Regions from separate parts of the Pseudoalteromonas sp. APM04 genome, predicted to be linked through region 4. Evidence: predicted binding sites of a transcription regulator. Region 4 holds the regulator's gene; each other region holds the start of a gene.

Region 1 (4,513 bases), 1.4 Mb from region 4:
TCTCAGAGATTTACCATAAGCGTGACCTGTCTCAAAGCCAGCATCAATCAGTCTTTCCCAAATAACAGGCAGCTCTTCTAAACGTGCACCAAATAAATCGATGCGTTGTCCGCCAGTCACTTTACAATAAAGATTAAAGTCTTTAGCTACTTGACCGATGACAATGAGTTTGTCGGGTGTAATTTCACCACCAGCAATACGCGGTACAACAGAGTAAGAGCCGTCTTTTTGCATATTGGCAAGGAAGGTGTCGTTTGTATCTTGAAGACCTACATGGGTTGGCTCTAGGATAAAATCGTTCCATGTTGAGGCTAAAATAGAGGCCACTGCGGGTTTACATATTTCACAGCCATGGCCGCTGCCATGTTTAGCTATTAAACCATCAAAAGTTTTGATGCTTTCTACTTTAACCATATGGAGTAACTCTTGACGCGAATACGCGAAGTGCTCACAGAGGTGATTATTTACTTCAACGCCTCGACTTGCCAGTTCGTCGTCAACTACCGATTTAAGTAACGCTGCACAACCACCGCAACCGCTGGCAGCTTTGGTGCATGATTTAACTGAGGCTAAATCGCATGAGCCACCATCAATAGCTCCCACAATGTCGCCTTTACTCACGTTATGACACGAACAAATAGTGGCTGTATCGGGTAGGGCGCTGCCCGCAAGAGAAGGGGCGCCGGCGCTATCTGGTAAAATTAAACATTCAGGGTGCTCTGGTAAGTCCATGTCGTTTAACATGTATTGAATTAGCGTATCGTAATCACTGGTATCGCCAACAAGGACAGCGCCTAAAAGCTTATCGCCAGTTTCATTTAATATAATTTTTTTGTAGCAATCTCTAATTGGATCTTGATAAATGAGCTCTTTGCAGTTGGGCGTTTTTGCATGCGCATCACCAATGGATCCTACTTCTACACCTAGTAGTTTTAATTTAGTGCTCATATCTGCACCTAAAAACTCAAGCTCGCCGCCACTTAGCTGGCTTGCTGCAACGCGAGCCATGTTGTAACCCGGCGCCACTAAGCCAAATAACTTTTTGTCCCATAGGGCACATTCGCCAATAGCCAAAATATCAGGGTCTGATGTTTGGCACTGGTTATTGATGACTATACCGCCACGCTCCCCAAGCTCTAGATCAGCCACTTTACCTAGCTGATCATAAGGACGAATACCGGCAGAGAATAAAATTAAGTCGGTTTCTAAAAAAGTGTCGTCTGAAAAATTTAATCTAAACCGGCTAGTTTCACCTTTAACGATTTCGCTGGTCGCTTTTGATGTATGAACAGTCACACCCAGTTTTTCTATTTTATTTTTTAATAGCGTGCCGCCTTGCTCGTCTAGCTGGACAGCCATAAGCTGCGGCGCAAATTCAACAACATGTGTATCAAGTCCTAATTGTTTAATGGCGTTCGCGGCTTCAAGTCCTAATAAACCACCACCAATTACTACACCACTTTTACTGGCTGCGGCACTGGCTTTTATTTGCTCTAAATCCTCTAGGGTGCGATAAACCAAACAATGTGGTTGATCGTTTCCCTTAATTGGCGGCACAAAAGGGAACGAGCCCGTAGCAAGTACAAGCTTATCGTACGGGTATTGATCGCCTGTTTGAGTATTAACAACTTTGTTTACTCTATCTATGCCTTCAACCCATTGGTTAGTGAATACACTAATATTGAGTTGTTGATAATTTTCTAAAGTTGTTAGCGCTAAATCGTTTGCTGTTTTACCATCAAATACGCTTGATAAATAAACACGGTCGTAAGCTAGATTTGCTTCACCACACAAAACGGTGATGTTTGCGTTAGCATCGCTTTGGCGCATTTTTTCTACAAAATGATGTCCGACCATACCATTGCCAATTATTAGTATTTTTTGCGCGGTTTGCATTAGGCATTCCTTCAGTGACGGTTTAAATTTTACACACAAAAAAGCCCGTCACAATTGTAATTAAATACAATTGTGTACGGGCCTCTTTGCCTCTGGTTGCTTTTTCAACCAATATGTATGCCGTTAATTAACGTGCTTAGTGTTCAATAAAGCAATAACCTAGCCATAAGTTTAAGTTGTTGATTAATAGTGATATTAATGTGCTTTTAGGATTTAGAGATTTAAAAACGAACACTTTAGGTGCAAGGTTAGTACTAATTAGTGCAGTAAAAAATATATTTAATGTTTTGAAAATGAGTGAGAGTTATCCCCATTGTTTTGTTAAATTGTGGGAGATACTCATATGGGTATGTTGCGTGCAACATCCATTTAACCAGTGATAAGCGCTAACGTGTTTTTTAGCTATGTAGTTAACTATTAATGAAAGCGAGCAGAGTAATCATAGTTATATAGAAGCCAACGCCTAGCGCAATAACCGGCACTATTTTTTTGGATTTCCTTTGTTTAAAACTAGCATAATCTTTAAATTCCATTTTATAGCTTCCAAACGTTGTAACTTTTAACAGCATACAACCTGTTGCATAAAACAAGAAACCGAAGGCTGTTTCAATTAAAAGCCATAAAAATATATCTGTAACAATGCTCATTTTTCCCCCTTAATCAAAAAGCTCAGCCAATTAGCGTAAACCAATAATAGTAAAGCATAGTTATTGGTAAAAAATAATACTTAAATTGTAAGTAAACATGCGAGTGTATTCTCTCACATTTTGCAAAATGCAAACTTGCCAATTGCAAACTGCATTAGGATTATACTGAATTTATTTTATTTATAATAAATTCATAAAGTTAAGTTTTGGAATAGACCCTGCAACAGTTTAATCACTTAACTTTTTAAGGGCTAAATTATGAAACTAAATAAACTTGCAACAGCATGCTTAGTTATATTTCCATGCGCTGTGCTCAGTCAACCATTCGAGTCGTGCCCCAGCCAGGCATTTTTAATGCAAGATGCTAACGCGCAACTTTACGGAATAGATTTAGTTTCAGCTAAACCTACCGTTTTGGCATCGCAGCTAACGTTCGCTAACGAATTAAATACTAACAGCGTTAACGCAGTTGGTTTTAATTATAAAGATCAATACATGTACGGTTACAGTAAGCAAACGCCTGGCAGCGTAGTACAGCTTGGCAGCAACTACGAAATGAAACGGCTAACCGTACAAGGTTTACCTGCCACTAATTTTTACGTCGGTGATATACAAGTTGTAGGTGAGGGCAATGACCAACGGGCTACCTATTATGTTTATCATCCTAACTTTGGCCTGTATGGTATTAATTTAGATGGTGATTTAGATGCATCTATTACGGCAAGTTTGTTACCCAATACAAACACTTGGAAATTGTCTATTTATGACTTTGCTTTTCACCCAGCTAGTAACCTTTTATATGCGGTTGAGCCAAATGGCAATTTATACGAAATAGATATTGCAGCAAATACCCATACGTTAATTACTCAAGTTGATGTAGGCGATGATACTGGCGCATTTGGCGCGGCTTATTTTGATGTGAAGGGCCAGTTTTATTTTAGTAACAATAAAAGCGGTAAAATCCATAAAGTTGATTTAAGTGTTAGCCCAGTCGTTGGCTACACCCCGGTGGCAAATGTGTTTACATCGGGGCCTAAATCAAGTCAAAACGACGGTGCGCGCTGTGCCATTGCGGAAGTAAAAGTAACTGATAGCTCAATTGATTTTGGTGACGCGCCAGCGCCTTACAACACAAGCCTTGAGCAAAGTGGCGCAAGGCATTTATTTGACCCGAATAGTACCGGCTCAGATTTAATTTATTTGGGAAGCTCGGTGGATGGTGAAAACATTAATACCAATGCCGATTTACTATTGTCTCCTATTGATGATTCAGACGATGGCGTAAGCTTTGTAACGGCTATTTCGGCAGGGCAAGACTCGCAAATTATTGTTAACGCGTCTACTTCTGGCTTTTTATATGCGTGGTTTGATTGGGACCAAAATGGCCGTTTTACTGAAGACGAAAGAATGGTAACTAAACGCGCCATAAATGAGGGCGATAACAGCATTTTAATCACGGTGCCAAGTAACACCAAAGCGGGCCAAACATGGGCTCGATTCAGAGTCACCGATGGCACAGAAGCGTCGCTTATCACGGCAACAGGCGGTGTACTGGGCGGCGAAGTAGAAGATTACGAAATTACCACTTATGCAAGTGCCGTATACCCTGGCGAAAATGATTGGGTAACCCTTGCTTTTGAGGATAGATGGCCGTTTGCAGGTGATTACGACTTTAATGATCTAGTACTCAATTACAGAACCACACAGCTTATGGAAGGCAGTAATGTGGTTGGCTATAAAATAGATGGTCAACTGATTGGTATTGGAGCTACATACCATAATGGTTTTGCTGTGAGATTAAAAGAAACCGTTAGTAGCAGCACACGTACTATCATGCGAGATGAAGTAGATGAAGATGCAATTAGCTTTATTGTTGACGGGCAACCGCAAACAGCGAGTCCTTTGGAGGCAGGTAGAAACGAAGCTATCCTCATTTTCATGCAAGATACCTGGGCTCACGTTTCAAAAGA
Region 2 (4,513 bases), 1.1 Mb from region 4:
AAAAAAGCGCTCAACGCGCAAATTATTACGCCGCACTTTAAAGACTGCAAAAATGGTCAATACAAGGTAATTAGCTTTTATGCTAAAAAAGCGCGCGGCATGATGGCGCGTTACATTATAGAAAACCAAGTAACGCAGTTAAGTCAGTTAAAAGAATTTACCGTTGCGGGGTATTACTTTAGCGCTGAGGCAACAACGAAAGAGTTAGAGCCGGTATTTATGCGCGAAGAGCAAAACTAACGCGTTTAATTAAAGCTAAACATATACCCAAAAAGCCATGCATTGCATGGCTTTTTATATGCTGGCGCTAAACTTGCAAACATGAGTTAAGTATTCACATTATTATTTACTCATAGGTGCAAAAAATGATCAGCATACCCTCGATAACAGAAGCCGAAAAACTTATCGAAGAAAAACTCGGCGGTTGGTTTGATGTTGTTATAAGTCACATTCCTAATTTTATAGTGGCGGTTATTATTGCCATTATATTTTCAATGCTAGCGCGCTTTGCTGGCAACCTTATGAAAAATATATTGCGCCGTTCACTCGACTCTCAACAAATAGCCGATTTAATGGCGTCAATATTTAAGGTTATTGTACTGTGCGTTGGGGTATTTATAGCGCTGGATTTTGTGGGTTTAAAAGGCACGGTTACCTCTTTATTAGCCGGTGCGGGTATTGTTGGTTTAGCCATAGGTTTTGCGTTTCAAGATATGACCGAAAACTTGATTGCGGGCATAGCAATGGGTATACGCAAACCCTTTAAAACAGGAGACGTAATCGAAACCGACGATGTGTTTGGTTCAGTACATTCTATAAACCTACGTAACACGCTAATAGAGAGCTTTTACGGGCAACTAATACTCGTACCAAACAAAGTATTATTTAGAAATGTGTTAAAAAATTACACCACACTTGGAGTTAGACGCATAGAGGTACCAGTAGGCATTTCGTATGGTGACGACATAGAAAAAGCGAAAGAAGTTATTGTAAATAAAATTAACGATTTGGACTTTGTCATTCGTAAAAACGAAACCGATGTTTATGCCGAAGGCTTTGGCGACAGTAGCATTAATTTACTGGTGTGGTTTTGGATTAAATACCCAGGTGAACCAGACTTTATGACAGTGCGTCATAAAGGCGTAGTTGCTGTTAAACAAGCGTTGGATGAAGCTGATATTAGTATTCCATTCCCTATTCGCACGCTCGATTTTGGTATTAAAGGCGGTGAAAAACTCGATGCCATGATCAGCGATAAAATTAACCAGCAATCATCAAATAAAGGCAACGCTGGTGGAGCAGATTCAAGCCAAAACGAATAAATGAGCCATTAATACCAGTGGGAATTATTTACTCACTCGCAACGCAATTTTACATTTAAATGCGCGTTGTGGGCTTAAATAAAAATGACTTATGGTTCACAACGACTAAATGCAGCTTTATAAAGCTGCATTTTTTTATGGCTATTTAAGTGTTTGAGAAGGTGAGAGCAACGTTAATTGATTATTGACTAAGGTCTATTTACCTTTTGGGGTGAAATTAGAACCGGGCTATGTGATATATCGATAAGGCTAAGCCTATTTTGTGGTTACTTCCCGAAACCGACGATAACGCAACATAAATATAAAACATGCAATAACTTTTGTGGTCCCCTCATAGGTTGCTCTTCCTTGTTGCCTAAATAATAGGTAATAAGGAGCAAGTAGGGCGTATAAGCTGTATACGACTTTAAGTTATACGTACATAGGCGTAGTCATTAAAATAATTCAGGAGTAGGTACTTAGCTTACTGGGTCACAAATCGCGCACCGTAATTATGTTGCTCCTTGATAAAACACGCTTTAGTAATGGCAGTTAAACAGGCCTAGGCTTAATATAAATTTATTATTTAAAGAGCGGATTATTTTGGCAAATATTAGGTTGTAATGTATGCAATTTACAATTGGTATTAGGCGGTAAGTAAGAGGTAATTAAAGCGAGTTTTTTATTGTAGTTAATGTGAGTTGCAAGTAAATACTGGCACAAAAAAGGCGCAGCATGTGTTGGAGTAACATGCTGCGCCTAGGATCAATTGGGTTAATAAAAATGCGATTCAAATAACACTAATTTTGTTACGGATGATTTTAACACCATCCATATTTTCTAAAAACTTTTGAGCAAGCGCACGTTCAAAACCGGTTTGCGCTTGACCATGTAATACTACCTCGCCATCTTTAACCTGTACGCGAATATTGCTTAATGCAAAGTTGGGGTTAGTACGAAGCGTGCTTGTAATGGTTTGCTGAAGGTTAGGTTGAGTTGCTACGCTGCTGACTACGGCTAGGTGTGTTGCTGCACTCACTTTGGTAGCGCAGGCTAACAAAAATAAACAACAAAACGAAACTAACGCGATAGTTAACTTTAAGCGGTTCATAACTCAATCCTTTTATATCAATTAAAAATTTAGCCAAACCATTAAATATTCTGGCTATTCTGTGTTTAATATTACAAGTTCAGTGCCAGTTTTAATTTATTGAAATATAAGGTTATTTTATTAAGTGGGAATTCAGGTGGGCAATAATTACATTTAAATGGGTAGGTGTTACATGCACCGGTTACATATGTTACACGCATTAAAAAGCCGGCATACGCCGGCTTTGGTAAATATGCTAAGTTACTTTTTCTTTTTAACTTTCGCTTTTTTCTTTGCTTTCATTTTTACCGGATCTTTGCGCTTTTTAACCGGTGGCTTAGCCTCTTTATGCTGAGGCTCTATTCCTTTAATTACACGGCGTTTTAGCTTTTGTTCAATGTAGCGTTCTACTTTGTACAAAATACCAATATCATGCGCTTCAACTAATGAAATAGCGATGCCTTTTTTACCTGCGCGACCAGTACGGCCAATACGGTGAACATATACGTCGGCGGTACGTGGCATATCAAAGTTAATAACGTGGCTAATGTCAGATACGTCAATACCGCGAGCAGCTACATCTGTTGCAATTAATATTTTAGTGCGGCCACTATGAAAGTTTTCCATTGCTTTCATGCGCTTGTCTTGTGGCATTTCACCTCGCAGCCAAGCGGCTTTTACACCGTTATTAGTTAATTCACCAATGAGAGTTTCTAAACGTTCACGGGTTTTAACAAATACAATGGCTTTACTCACGTCAGGGCCGTTAAGGGTGTTGACTAAAAGCTCGAGTTTATGGTGGTAATCATCAGCAAGATGAACCCACTGGTGAATTTTAGCTTTTTCTTTACGAGACGACTCAGCTTCTAACAAAGCTGGATCGTTTAATGTGGTTTCTGCAAATCGCTCTACGCTGTCACCCTCAAGGGTTGCTGAGAATAAAAAGCACTGACGGCGATTTTTAGCTTCGTCACAAATACGGCTCATTTCTTTTTTGAAACCCATGTCTAGCATACGGTCGGCTTCATCAATAATAAGCATTTCGACATGTTCAGCATGAAAGTTTTCAGTTTCAAGGTATTCCATTAATCGCCCTGGAGTGGCAATTAACACGTCGTTATTTTTTTCAAAAATTTCTTTATGCGTTCCGTAGTTTATACCGCCGGTCACGACACCTATTTTTAGGTGTGTACGTTTGGCGAGTAACTCACATTGCTCATGAATTTGATAAGCCAGCTCACGTGTTGGCGTCATAATTAATACGCGGGCAAAACCAGGTTCACGGCGCGGAAAATCCAATAAGTATTGAATCGCAGGAATTAAAAATGCCGCTGTTTTACCTGTGCCAGTTGGCGCAGACGCTAAAATATCACGTCCCTGAAGAGCTTCAGGAATAGCTTGTTGTTGAATACTGGTTGGCTTCTCGTAGCCCATTTTATCAATGGCATCGAGTAATTTGGTATCAAGATCAAATTCAGAAAATTGCATAGAGTGTCTAAAATAGTGGACAATTACCTTGATTATACGCGCTATGCTGCGCTTGGTGAATGAAAAGGTGAAAAAATGTCTGGTTTTGCATTTAAACAATTTAAGGTTGAACACGACCACTGCGCAATGAAGGTTTCAACCGACGGTATTTTGCTTGGTGCGTGGGCAAACTTAGCTGGTGCAAACTCGTTACTAGACATTGGTACAGGCACGGGGTTATTGGCGTTAATGTGTAAACAGCGCAGGCCAGCATTGAGTATTACTGCGGTTGAAATAGATGAAAACGCATACAATCAAGCATTACAAAACGTAGCAAATAGTCCGTGGCCCAATATAGCTATTAAGCATCAAACTATTCAAAGCTTTAATAGTGACGCTCCCTTTGATGTCATCATTTCTAATCCGCCTTACTTTAATCATAGTTTAAAAGGCAATAATGCCGCCCGAAACACTGCTCGTCACACCGATGGTTTGAGCTTTGAGGAGCTAATTAATGCGTTTAAGCGGCTTAGCCATTCACAGTCACGGTTTAGTTTAATACTGCCAAACACTGAGGCTATAGTATTTATTGAGCTTGCTACTCAAAAAGGGCTTTATTTAAATGCACATTGCCAAGTAAAAGCGACACCTAGCA
Region 3 (4,513 bases), 370 kb from region 4:
CTACGTTTGTATCTAGGTAGTTCATAATGTCTGCCGCGGCTTTTAAACCACCCATTTTCGCAGCTTGTGCCCCTGCTTGTCCGGCAAATTGTTTTTCCATAATTTCGTTAAGTTCTTGCAGTGCGGCTGGTTGCACTTCTTCAAGGTTGGCGATTCGCATGGTTAAATCAAGACGTACTTTCTCTGGGAACTGCGCAATAATTTCTGCAGACTGCTCAGGCTCTAAGTAAGATAATACAATCGTTTGTATTTGGGGGTGTTCATTACGAATAATATTCGCCACCTGCTTAGAGTCCATCCATTTGAGAGAATCAAGACCTTTAGCCCCAGACCCCATAACAATTTGATCAATAAGGCTGGCCGCTTTATCTTCACCCAATGCAGCGGTAAGCGCCTTTTTAATAAAGTCTTCTGACTGAAATCCGATAGTACTGAAGCTTTGAATTTGCTCAATAAATAAGTTGTGAACCGCACTTATTTTAGCCTGTGACAGGTCGTCTAACGCCGCCATTGCCATACCCACTTTTTGCACCTGCTTAGGCTCTAAGTGTTTTAGGATTTGCGCTGCATCTTCTTCTGATAGGCTCAACAGTAATATTGCGGCTTTATCTACGCCATCGAGCTTATCAACATCAAACGCTGGCGGTAATTGTTTTTGTTCTTGATCAGTCATCTTCTGTTAACCACGCTTTCACTACTTGTGATGATAGTTCTGGTTCATTGGCTACAAGAGCACGAATTGCTTTGAGTAAGTCTTCGTCGCCATGTAAATCTGGTAACTGCAGTGTACCATCGCTTGAGAAACCAATTGAAGCAGAATCAAAGTCTTTGTTTAGCATATCCAACGTGCTATCGCCAATATCTACACCTGCACTTAAGGCATCTTCGTCATACTCTTCAAGTGTATCGTCTGGATAAATTAAGCGTTTAAGCATCGGTTTAACTACCGCCATTATCAGTACAATAATAACGAGGGCACCCAGTACCAAGCGGATTATTTTCATAAACCAGTCTTGTTCCCAAAGCGGCACACTAATATCAAAATCAGTTGCTTCGCGAACAAACGGAACCGTCACCACTTCAAGTGCATCACCACGCTGCATGTCAAAACCAACGCCACCTTGTAATAAACGACGAATATTTGACAGTTCTTCCACTGAGCGCGGTGTCATTGTGGTTTCACCGTTTTCACCTACTTTTGGAATGTAGTCAACGGCCACCGACACGCTTATTCTGCGTATCACACCTGTTTGCTGGCGCTTATGTGAGATAGTTGTATCTAACTCATAGTTACGCGTCGCTTCTTTATGCGTTCTTGATGGTGAAGTTGCACTACCTGCGCCACCTTGTCCTGCAACTTCAGGGATATTAGAGTTTACTGGAGGCTGATTCGTCAGTGCACCAGGTATACCGACTGCTAAACCACCTATATTATTTTCTTCGAATGTGGTTTCGCTTCTTACTGCTGGTAAATCTGGGTTGTAGCGTTTTTGCGTCTCCTCAACAGCACTAAAGTCCATACTTAAATCAACTTGTGCAGTGTAGTTTGCAAGCCCTACAACAGGTATTAAAATACTGTCTATTTTTTCAAGATATTCTTGTTCACGCTTACGCTCTATGTCGTACTCTTTACGTGAACGTGCAGCAAGCGATGTTTGCGAGCCTGAATTTAGTAGGCGACCATTTTGATCCGTTACTGTTACACGAGCCGGCTCTAAACCTTGTACAGCCGATGCAACCATATCAACCACTGAGTCGACTTCTTCGCTATCTAGCGAACGCCCACGCTTAAGAGTAAGTACAACAGTTGCTGAAGGCTTTTTCTCTCTGCGCGCAAATACATTTTCTTTTGGAATGGCAAGCAATACACGTGCACGCGTAATATTATTGAGCTCTTCAATTGTGCGCGCTAACTGTTGTTCTCGGCCATGCTTTAAGCGTTCACGCTCTAAACGCTGACTTACACCAAACCCCATGTCTTGCATAATAATATCTGAACCCGATGTAGGGCCTTGCTCTAGCCCTTCACGAGTCATTAAAAGTTTAATATTTTGATACTCAGTTTCAGGGACGAGCACTACATTTCCATCTACTTGGTATTCAATTTTTTGTGCGTCTAAAAAGTCGAGCGTTTCAATAAGCTCTTCTGTCTGCATTTTACCAAGTGGGCGCATATCTGGCTGACGTGCCCAAATAATAATAAATATAGCAATCGCTAAACAAATGCCTAAAGCAATGACTAAAGTTACTTGGCGCAATAAATCAACGCCATTTAGCGAACTTAAGTAGCCTGATTTCTGTTCTTGTTGATCGTCGCTATCGCTTTGGTCCATTTCACCAGTAGCAAGAGCCAGATCGGTTGATTGATTAGATTGCGCCACAATAATTCTCCACTACCTAGTTAAACAGGCATGTTCATGATTTCTTTGTAAGCTTCGACAAGTTTATTACGAACCTGCACTGTCGCTTCAAATGCAACTGACGACTTTTGAGAAGCAATCATTGCTTCAGCCAAAGACACGCTTCTGTCGCCTGTTTCTACCGCCACTACTTTTTGTTTAGCGTCTTGCTGCAAACCGTGCACAGTATTAATTGCATCCGATAGCATATCGCCAAATTGAGCGGTTGATGAGGCTTGTGTTTTTACTGGCAGTCTTTCGATTTGATTATTACGGCCAGCCTCTAAAGCCATTGATTGCATTTCTTGAAATACAGCGCTGTTTTGAATTTTCATAATTTGTCTCTGACAATGCAGTTAACTCTTAACATGAATAAAGCACAAAGCATGCCAAAAAATTAAATTAATAATTTCAATGAGTTGGAAGGAATTTGACAAGTCAGAGTTTTGACAGCCCTAAATTCAATAGCTAAATTTAGGGCAAAAATGATGTTATGCGGGGAGTGAAATACCTAAGTCGCGCATCTGCGCTAATTTATAACGTAATGTACGAGGGCTTATACCTAGCGTTTCAGCGACATCTTTTCGCTTACCTTGGCATCTTGCTAACGTTTCTAAAATAATGCGATGCTCTTTATCTTTTAGCTCATCCTTATAACTTCCCGTATCAACAGCCAATAAGTCTTGTTTTGTTGGCTCGGCTGGAGATGACTGTTCGTCATAATACGCTGAACTCATAGTGCCTTGGTCAATATCTCTATTAGTAGCATTTACTTGCTGCTGACTAGTATTTTGCGCGCTGACAGATGCAGGCTCCATTACAAAATCTGTCGCCGCTATGTTTTCAATGAAAATAGCATGCTCGTTTAGAGTATCCCCAGTCCTAAGTATTAACGCACGTTGTATTACGTTATCAAGCTCACGCACATTACCAGGCCATGAATGAGCAAGTAATTTTTTCTCTGCGGCACTATCAAGATAAGCCATAGGCTCTTTACTTTTGTTTAAGTGGCGCTCAATTAAATGCTTAGCCAATACAAGGATATCTCCAGGTCGCTGACAAAGTGGTCGCCACATCAAAGGAAACACATTAAGCCTGTAATATAAATCTTCTCTAAATTGGTTTTCGGTAACCGCTTCTTTCAAATCGCGGTTACTTGTTGCAAGTATACGTACATCTAACTGGATTGTTTTTCTTCCACCTAAGCGCTCTACTTCGCGCTCTTGCAACACACGAAGTAGTTTAGCTTGCAGCCCTAAATCCATTTCTGTTATTTCGTCGAGCAATATAGTACCGCCTTGCGCTTGCTCAAACTTACCAGGACACGCTTGAATTGCGCCTGTAAACGCGCCTTTTTCATACCCAAATAAGGTTGCTTCAAGCATGTTTTCAGGAATTGCTGCACAGTTAATTGCAACAAACGGCGCATCGCATCGGTTCGATTTATCATGAATATACCGTGCAAGCACTTCCTTACCTGAACCACTTGGGCCTAGCACCATAACGCTCGCATCAGAGCGTGCAACTTTACTTGCTAACTCTAAAAGTTGAATACTGCTTGGGTCGGCAACAATGGGTCCGTCGGTCTCTTTTGCTTTTTCAGGTAAGTATCGACTTACCATATTGAGTAAAACTTCAGGTGCAAACGGCTTTGCCATGTAATCAATAGCGCCCAAGCGCATCGCTTCAACAGCATCGTCAATGGTAGCGTACGCCGTCATCATTAAAACAGGCAATTCAGGGTGGTTAAGCTTAATACTGCGTAGTAAATCAAGCCCACTCATAGTGCCCATTTGTACATCACTCACCACCAGCGAAAATTGCTCTTTTTTCAGCAATAACATGGCTTGCTCTGCACAATTAGCCGCAATACATTCAATCCCCGACATTTCGAGTGTGTCAATTAAGGCTTCGCGAAGCCCTGCATCATCTTCGACAACTAAAATAGTGTTACTCATAATGATTCCTCTAATTTAGATGCGGTGCGAATAGGTAAAAGCAAACTAAAGCATGCTCCACCGCCTTTATTATTAGTCACGTCAACACGCCCCTGATGAGCGTTTGCAACCGAACTCACAACAGCAAGCCCTAACCCTGTGCCTTGGCTTTTAGTG
Region 4 (4,513 bases):
AGAGCTCTATCAACCATTGAGTGAAGACGCAAAAGCACGTGCAAAAAAAGTAAAGCTACTTATTTGTGATATTGATGGTGTGTTTTCTGATGGTCGCATTTATTTGGGTAACCAAGGCGAAGAGCTCAAAGCATTTAATACAAAAGATGGCTTTGGCATTAAAGCGCTAATTAATAGCGGCTTTGAAGTTGCGGTAATTACAGGACGCCACTCAAAGATAGTACAACAGCGTATGACAAGCCTAACAGTACAACATATATACCAAGGCCAAGAAAATAAATTACTCGCTTACGAAGAACTAAAAACAAAGCTCAATTTAAATGATGAGCAAATTGCTTACATTGGCGATGATGGCCCAGACATGCCAGTGATGGAGTTAGTAGGGTTTGCTGTTGCAGTAAATGACGCACATCCGCTAATAAAACGTTTAGCACATTATACAACACAAATGCTAGGTGGCTTTGGTGCAGTGAGAGAACTTACCGACCTGCTAATGCTTGAAAATAACAAACCTTTGACCACAAAAGGGACTAGTTCATGAATGCAGCGCGCATAATATTAAGCGTTTTATTCATCAGCTGTATGGTTTGGCTTTGGTACCCTTATTTCACACAAGTAAATTTACCACAACAAACCGAAGCAGACATAATTGCAAAGCCCGATTACACAGCCATAGAGCTAAAACAAACAGCGTATGACGAAAATGGGAAAATCAGCCATAAAGTAACGGCAGCGCGAATGGAGCTATATCAAGAATTAGGGTTTACCTTTTTTGATAAACCTATTTTTACGCTATACAACAACAAGCAAACATGGCGAATTAACGCTAATGAAGCAACATTGTACGAAGGCAGACAATTAATATTAGAAGGTAACGTTGTTGCTAGTAATTTAACTGATAACGCAATGATAGATAAAATTAATGCTGATAACATTCAGGTAGATATAAAATTACTAACGATGCAATCAGAGCAGCCTGTCATTGTTACAGGGCCCAATTTAAAAATCACCGGTAAAGGCTTAGAAGCCGATTTAAAAACCGAAGTGATAAAATTAATTAACCATACGCGAACTATTTATTATGACCAATAAACTATCAACACTCTTTATTATTCCAACATTTATACTTGCATTAGGTACTAATGCCGCTGAACCAACAGCGCCAATTTCTGCAAATCAAATTTCGATTAGTGCGGATAAACAAGAGGGTCAACTAAAAGAAAACGTAGGTATCTTCGAAAAAAATGTTGAAATTATTCATGGCGACAGAAAAATTACCGCAGACCGCCTTGAGGTTCACAAGCGTGATGAGCTAGGCGACAACAAGCAATTGTTAATTGCCACAGGTACGCCTGCATATTTTGAAGAAAAACAAGCCGACGGCACAATAATGAGCGCCAGCGCTAATGAAGTTAGATACGATGTCTCAACGCGTTTTTTAACATTAATTGGAGATGCAGAGATATCTCAAGCTGGGCAAAAAATGAATGCTAAAAGCATTACCTACGATATAGAACAGCAGCTTATTAGCGCAGAAAAAGATGAAAGCTCAACTGACCGTGTACACACTATCTTAGTGCCTGTGGAGCCTAAAAAAAATGACAAAGGCCAACCATGAGCACATTAAAAGCAGAGCTACTAGCCAAAAGCTACAAAGGCCGTGAAGTTGTAAAAAATGTGGGCCTAGAAGTTAAAGCTGGCAGTATTGTAGGCTTGCTTGGGCCAAACGGCGCAGGTAAAACAACAACCTTTTACATGATTGTAGGCTTAGTCCCTAGCGACAAAGGCAAAATATCTATCGATGATAACGATATTACGCTTTTACCTATGCACAGTCGTGCTAGATTAGGTATTGGCTACTTACCACAAGAGTCGTCTATATTTAGAAAATTAACAGTGTATCAAAACTTAATGGCTATTTTAGAAACTCGAAAGGAGCTCACTAAACAAGCCAGAGAAGAAACATTAAATAATCTATTGGATGAATTTAGCATTCAACACATTCGCGACAGCAAAGGTATGGCATTATCGGGCGGAGAACGTCGCCGAGTGGAGATTGCACGTGCTTTAGCTGCAGATCCAAAGTTTATTTTGTTAGACGAACCATTTGCCGGTGTTGACCCTATCTCAGTATTAGATATTAAAAAAATTATTGAACACCTAAAAAACCGTGGTATTGGCGTATTAATAACAGACCACAATGTAAGAGAAACCCTTGATGTTTGCGAAAAAGCCTACATTGTTTCTCATGGGGAACTGATTGCTTCTGGTACCCCTGAACACGTATTAAATGATAAAACTGTACGCGATGTATATTTAGGCGAGCAATTTAGGCTGTAACATTTACGCCTTATTTATAAGCATCTGCTAGTATTAATTATAACAACTTAAAAGGATTGTTAGAGATACATGAGGCAATCACTACAGCTGCGCATGGGCCAGCAACTTACAATGACACCTCAGTTGCAACAAGCTATTCGCTTGCTGCAATTGAGTACATTGGATCTTCAGCAAGAAATACAAGAAGCGCTCGACAGCAACCCATTACTTGAGGTTGAGGAGCAAGACTATGCCGATGATCTTGCGGGCAAAAATGAGCAAAAAGCAGATAACGATGAAGTTACAGTAACCGTATCTGCCGATGAAGCCCCTAGCGAGTATGAACAAGACAGTGGTGAAGCGCTTGCTAAAGATACCGTAAGTGACGACATGGCAATGGATGTTAGCTGGGATGAGTATATGAGTGCAGCCCCTGCATCATCTTCAGGCCCAATGCCTGAAGATGAGTCTATATATCAGGGCGCATCAACTGAAACGCTTCACGAATACTTAATGTGGCAATTACAATTAACGCCATTTAGCCCTACAGATGAAGCCATCGCTATTGCTATTGTAGAAGCGGTGGATGATTCAGGCATACTGACACTCAGCTGCGAAGAGATTTTAGAGAGCTTTAATCAAGATAACGACGATGACGTTGAGGTTGAACTTGACGAAATAGAAGCGGTTTTAAAGCGCATTCAGCTATTTGACCCAGTGGGTATTGCGGCACGTAGCTTACAAGAGTGCTTGTGTATTCAGTTAAATCAATTTGATAAAGGCACGCCTTTTATTGATGAAACAAAAATGATTTTAACAGAGCACATTGATTTGTTAGCTGCTCGTGACTACCGTACATTAATGAAAAAAACGAAGCTCAAAGAAGATGAGCTTAAAGAAGTAATGACACTTATTCATACGCTCAACCCTAAGCCTGCAGACACAATAGTACGAGAAGAGTCTGAGTATGTAATACCTGATGTGTCAGTTAAAAAAATTAAAGGCCGCTGGATTGTAGAGTTAAACCCAGACAGCATGCCAAAAATTCGTGTAAACAGCCAATATGCAGCAATGTCACGTACAGTTAAATCAAGCGGCGACAGTCAATTTATTCGCTCACATTTACAAGAAGCTAAATGGTTTATAAAAAGCTTAGAAAGTAGAAATGATACACTTTTAAAAGTAACTAACTGTATTGTTAAACAACAACAGGGCTTTTTTGAACACGGGCCAGAAGCCATGAAACCGATGGTTTTAAATGATGTTGCCGAAATGGTAGAAATGCACGAATCAACAATTTCGCGCGTAACTACGCAAAAGTATATGCACACACCGCGTGGAATATTTGAGCTTAAATACTTTTTCTCAAGCCACGTAAGTACCGAAAATGGTGGAGAATGTTCATCTACGGCAATACGTGCACTTATTAAAAAATTAATCGCAGCAGAAAACTCAGCAAAACCATTGAGTGATAGCAAAATTGCGGATATATTGGCTGAGCAAGGAATTAAAGTAGCGAGACGTACAATCGCAAAATATCGCGAATCTCTTGCTATTCCACCGTCAAATCAGCGAAAGAGCCTGATCTAAGACGCTAAACAAAGAGGGTAATGCTTATGCAACTAAATTTAACTGGTCGTCATGTAGAACTAACTGATTCATTAAGAGACTATATAAATACCAAATTTGCGAAGCTAGAAAGGCACTCTGATCATATTAATAATGTTCATGTCATTCTCGATATAGAAAAATTAAATCAAAAAGCAGAAGCAACTATTCATGTAAGTGGTGCTGAATTATTCGCATCCACTGAACATCAAGATATGTATGCAGCTATTGATTCATTGATTGACAAGCTTGACCGTCAAGTAATTAAACACAAAGAGAAGCTTGCTCGACACTAATATGATGAAATTAAGTTCACTTATATGCCAGGACTGCAGTAAAGCTGCGGTCCTTTTTAATAGTAAAAAAAGAATTTTAGAGTTTATTAGCGAGCTGGCTCACGATAAATTACCGTATTTATCTCAACAGGATATTTTGGGCGCTTTATTAACCCGCGAAAAGCTAGGCAGCACAGGGATAGGCAGAGGTATTGCTATTCCACATGGCCGAATGAGCGGCGCACAAGAACCTTTAGCATTGGTGTTAGTAAGTGAAACACCGATTAATTTTGATGCTATAGACAACCGCC

The links. Region 4 encodes sigma-54, which starts transcription at its own class of promoters, with help from an activator protein. Its sites were predicted from a motif close to GTTGGCACGNNNNTNGNNT; they were not measured.
Region 1: a site for sigma-54 is predicted at 2,046-2,064, ahead of nirB (nitrite reductase large subunit NirB). Genes of this name have one in related genera too.
Region 2: a site for sigma-54 is predicted at 2,484-2,502, ahead of MTP24_RS13310 (BON domain-containing protein). Genes of this name have one in related genera too.
Region 3: a site for sigma-54 is predicted at 2,775-2,793, ahead of fliE (flagellar hook-basal body complex protein FliE). Genes of this name have one in related genera too.

What each region holds. Positions count from the first base shown of each region.
Region 1 covers NZ_CP094441.1:1,996,759-2,001,271, reverse strand. Annotated here, with positions in the region: gene nirB (nitrite reductase large subunit NirB) at 1-1,896, opposite strand, end outside; gene MTP24_RS09305 (hypothetical protein) at 2,307-2,543, opposite strand; gene MTP24_RS09300 (LruC domain-containing protein) at 2,802-4,513, shown strand, end outside.
Region 2 covers NZ_CP094441.1:2,875,128-2,879,640, reverse strand. Annotated here, with positions in the region: gene yaaA (peroxide stress protein YaaA) at 1-240, shown strand, start outside; gene MTP24_RS13315 (mechanosensitive ion channel family protein) at 366-1,322, shown strand; gene MTP24_RS13310 (BON domain-containing protein) at 2,092-2,412, opposite strand; gene srmB (ATP-dependent RNA helicase SrmB) at 2,653-3,879, opposite strand; gene MTP24_RS13300 (methyltransferase) at 3,955-4,513, shown strand, end outside.
Region 3 covers NZ_CP094441.1:929,378-933,890, reverse strand. Annotated here, with positions in the region: gene fliG (flagellar motor switch protein FliG) at 1-673, opposite strand, end outside; gene fliF (flagellar basal-body MS-ring/collar protein FliF) at 666-2,381, opposite strand; gene fliE (flagellar hook-basal body complex protein FliE) at 2,402-2,734, opposite strand; gene MTP24_RS04380 (sigma-54 dependent transcriptional regulator) at 2,891-4,357, opposite strand; gene MTP24_RS04375 (ATP-binding protein) at 4,354-4,513, opposite strand, start outside.
Region 4 covers NZ_CP094441.1:561,345-565,857, reverse strand. Annotated here, with positions in the region: gene kdsC (3-deoxy-manno-octulosonate-8-phosphatase KdsC) at 1-541, shown strand, start outside; gene lptC (LPS export ABC transporter periplasmic protein LptC) at 538-1,092, shown strand; gene lptA (lipopolysaccharide transport periplasmic protein LptA) at 1,082-1,618, shown strand; gene lptB (LPS export ABC transporter ATP-binding protein) at 1,615-2,340, shown strand; gene MTP24_RS02630 (RNA polymerase factor sigma-54) at 2,410-3,909, shown strand; gene hpf (ribosome hibernation promoting factor) at 3,936-4,223, shown strand; gene ptsN (PTS IIA-like nitrogen regulatory protein PtsN) at 4,228-4,513, shown strand, end outside.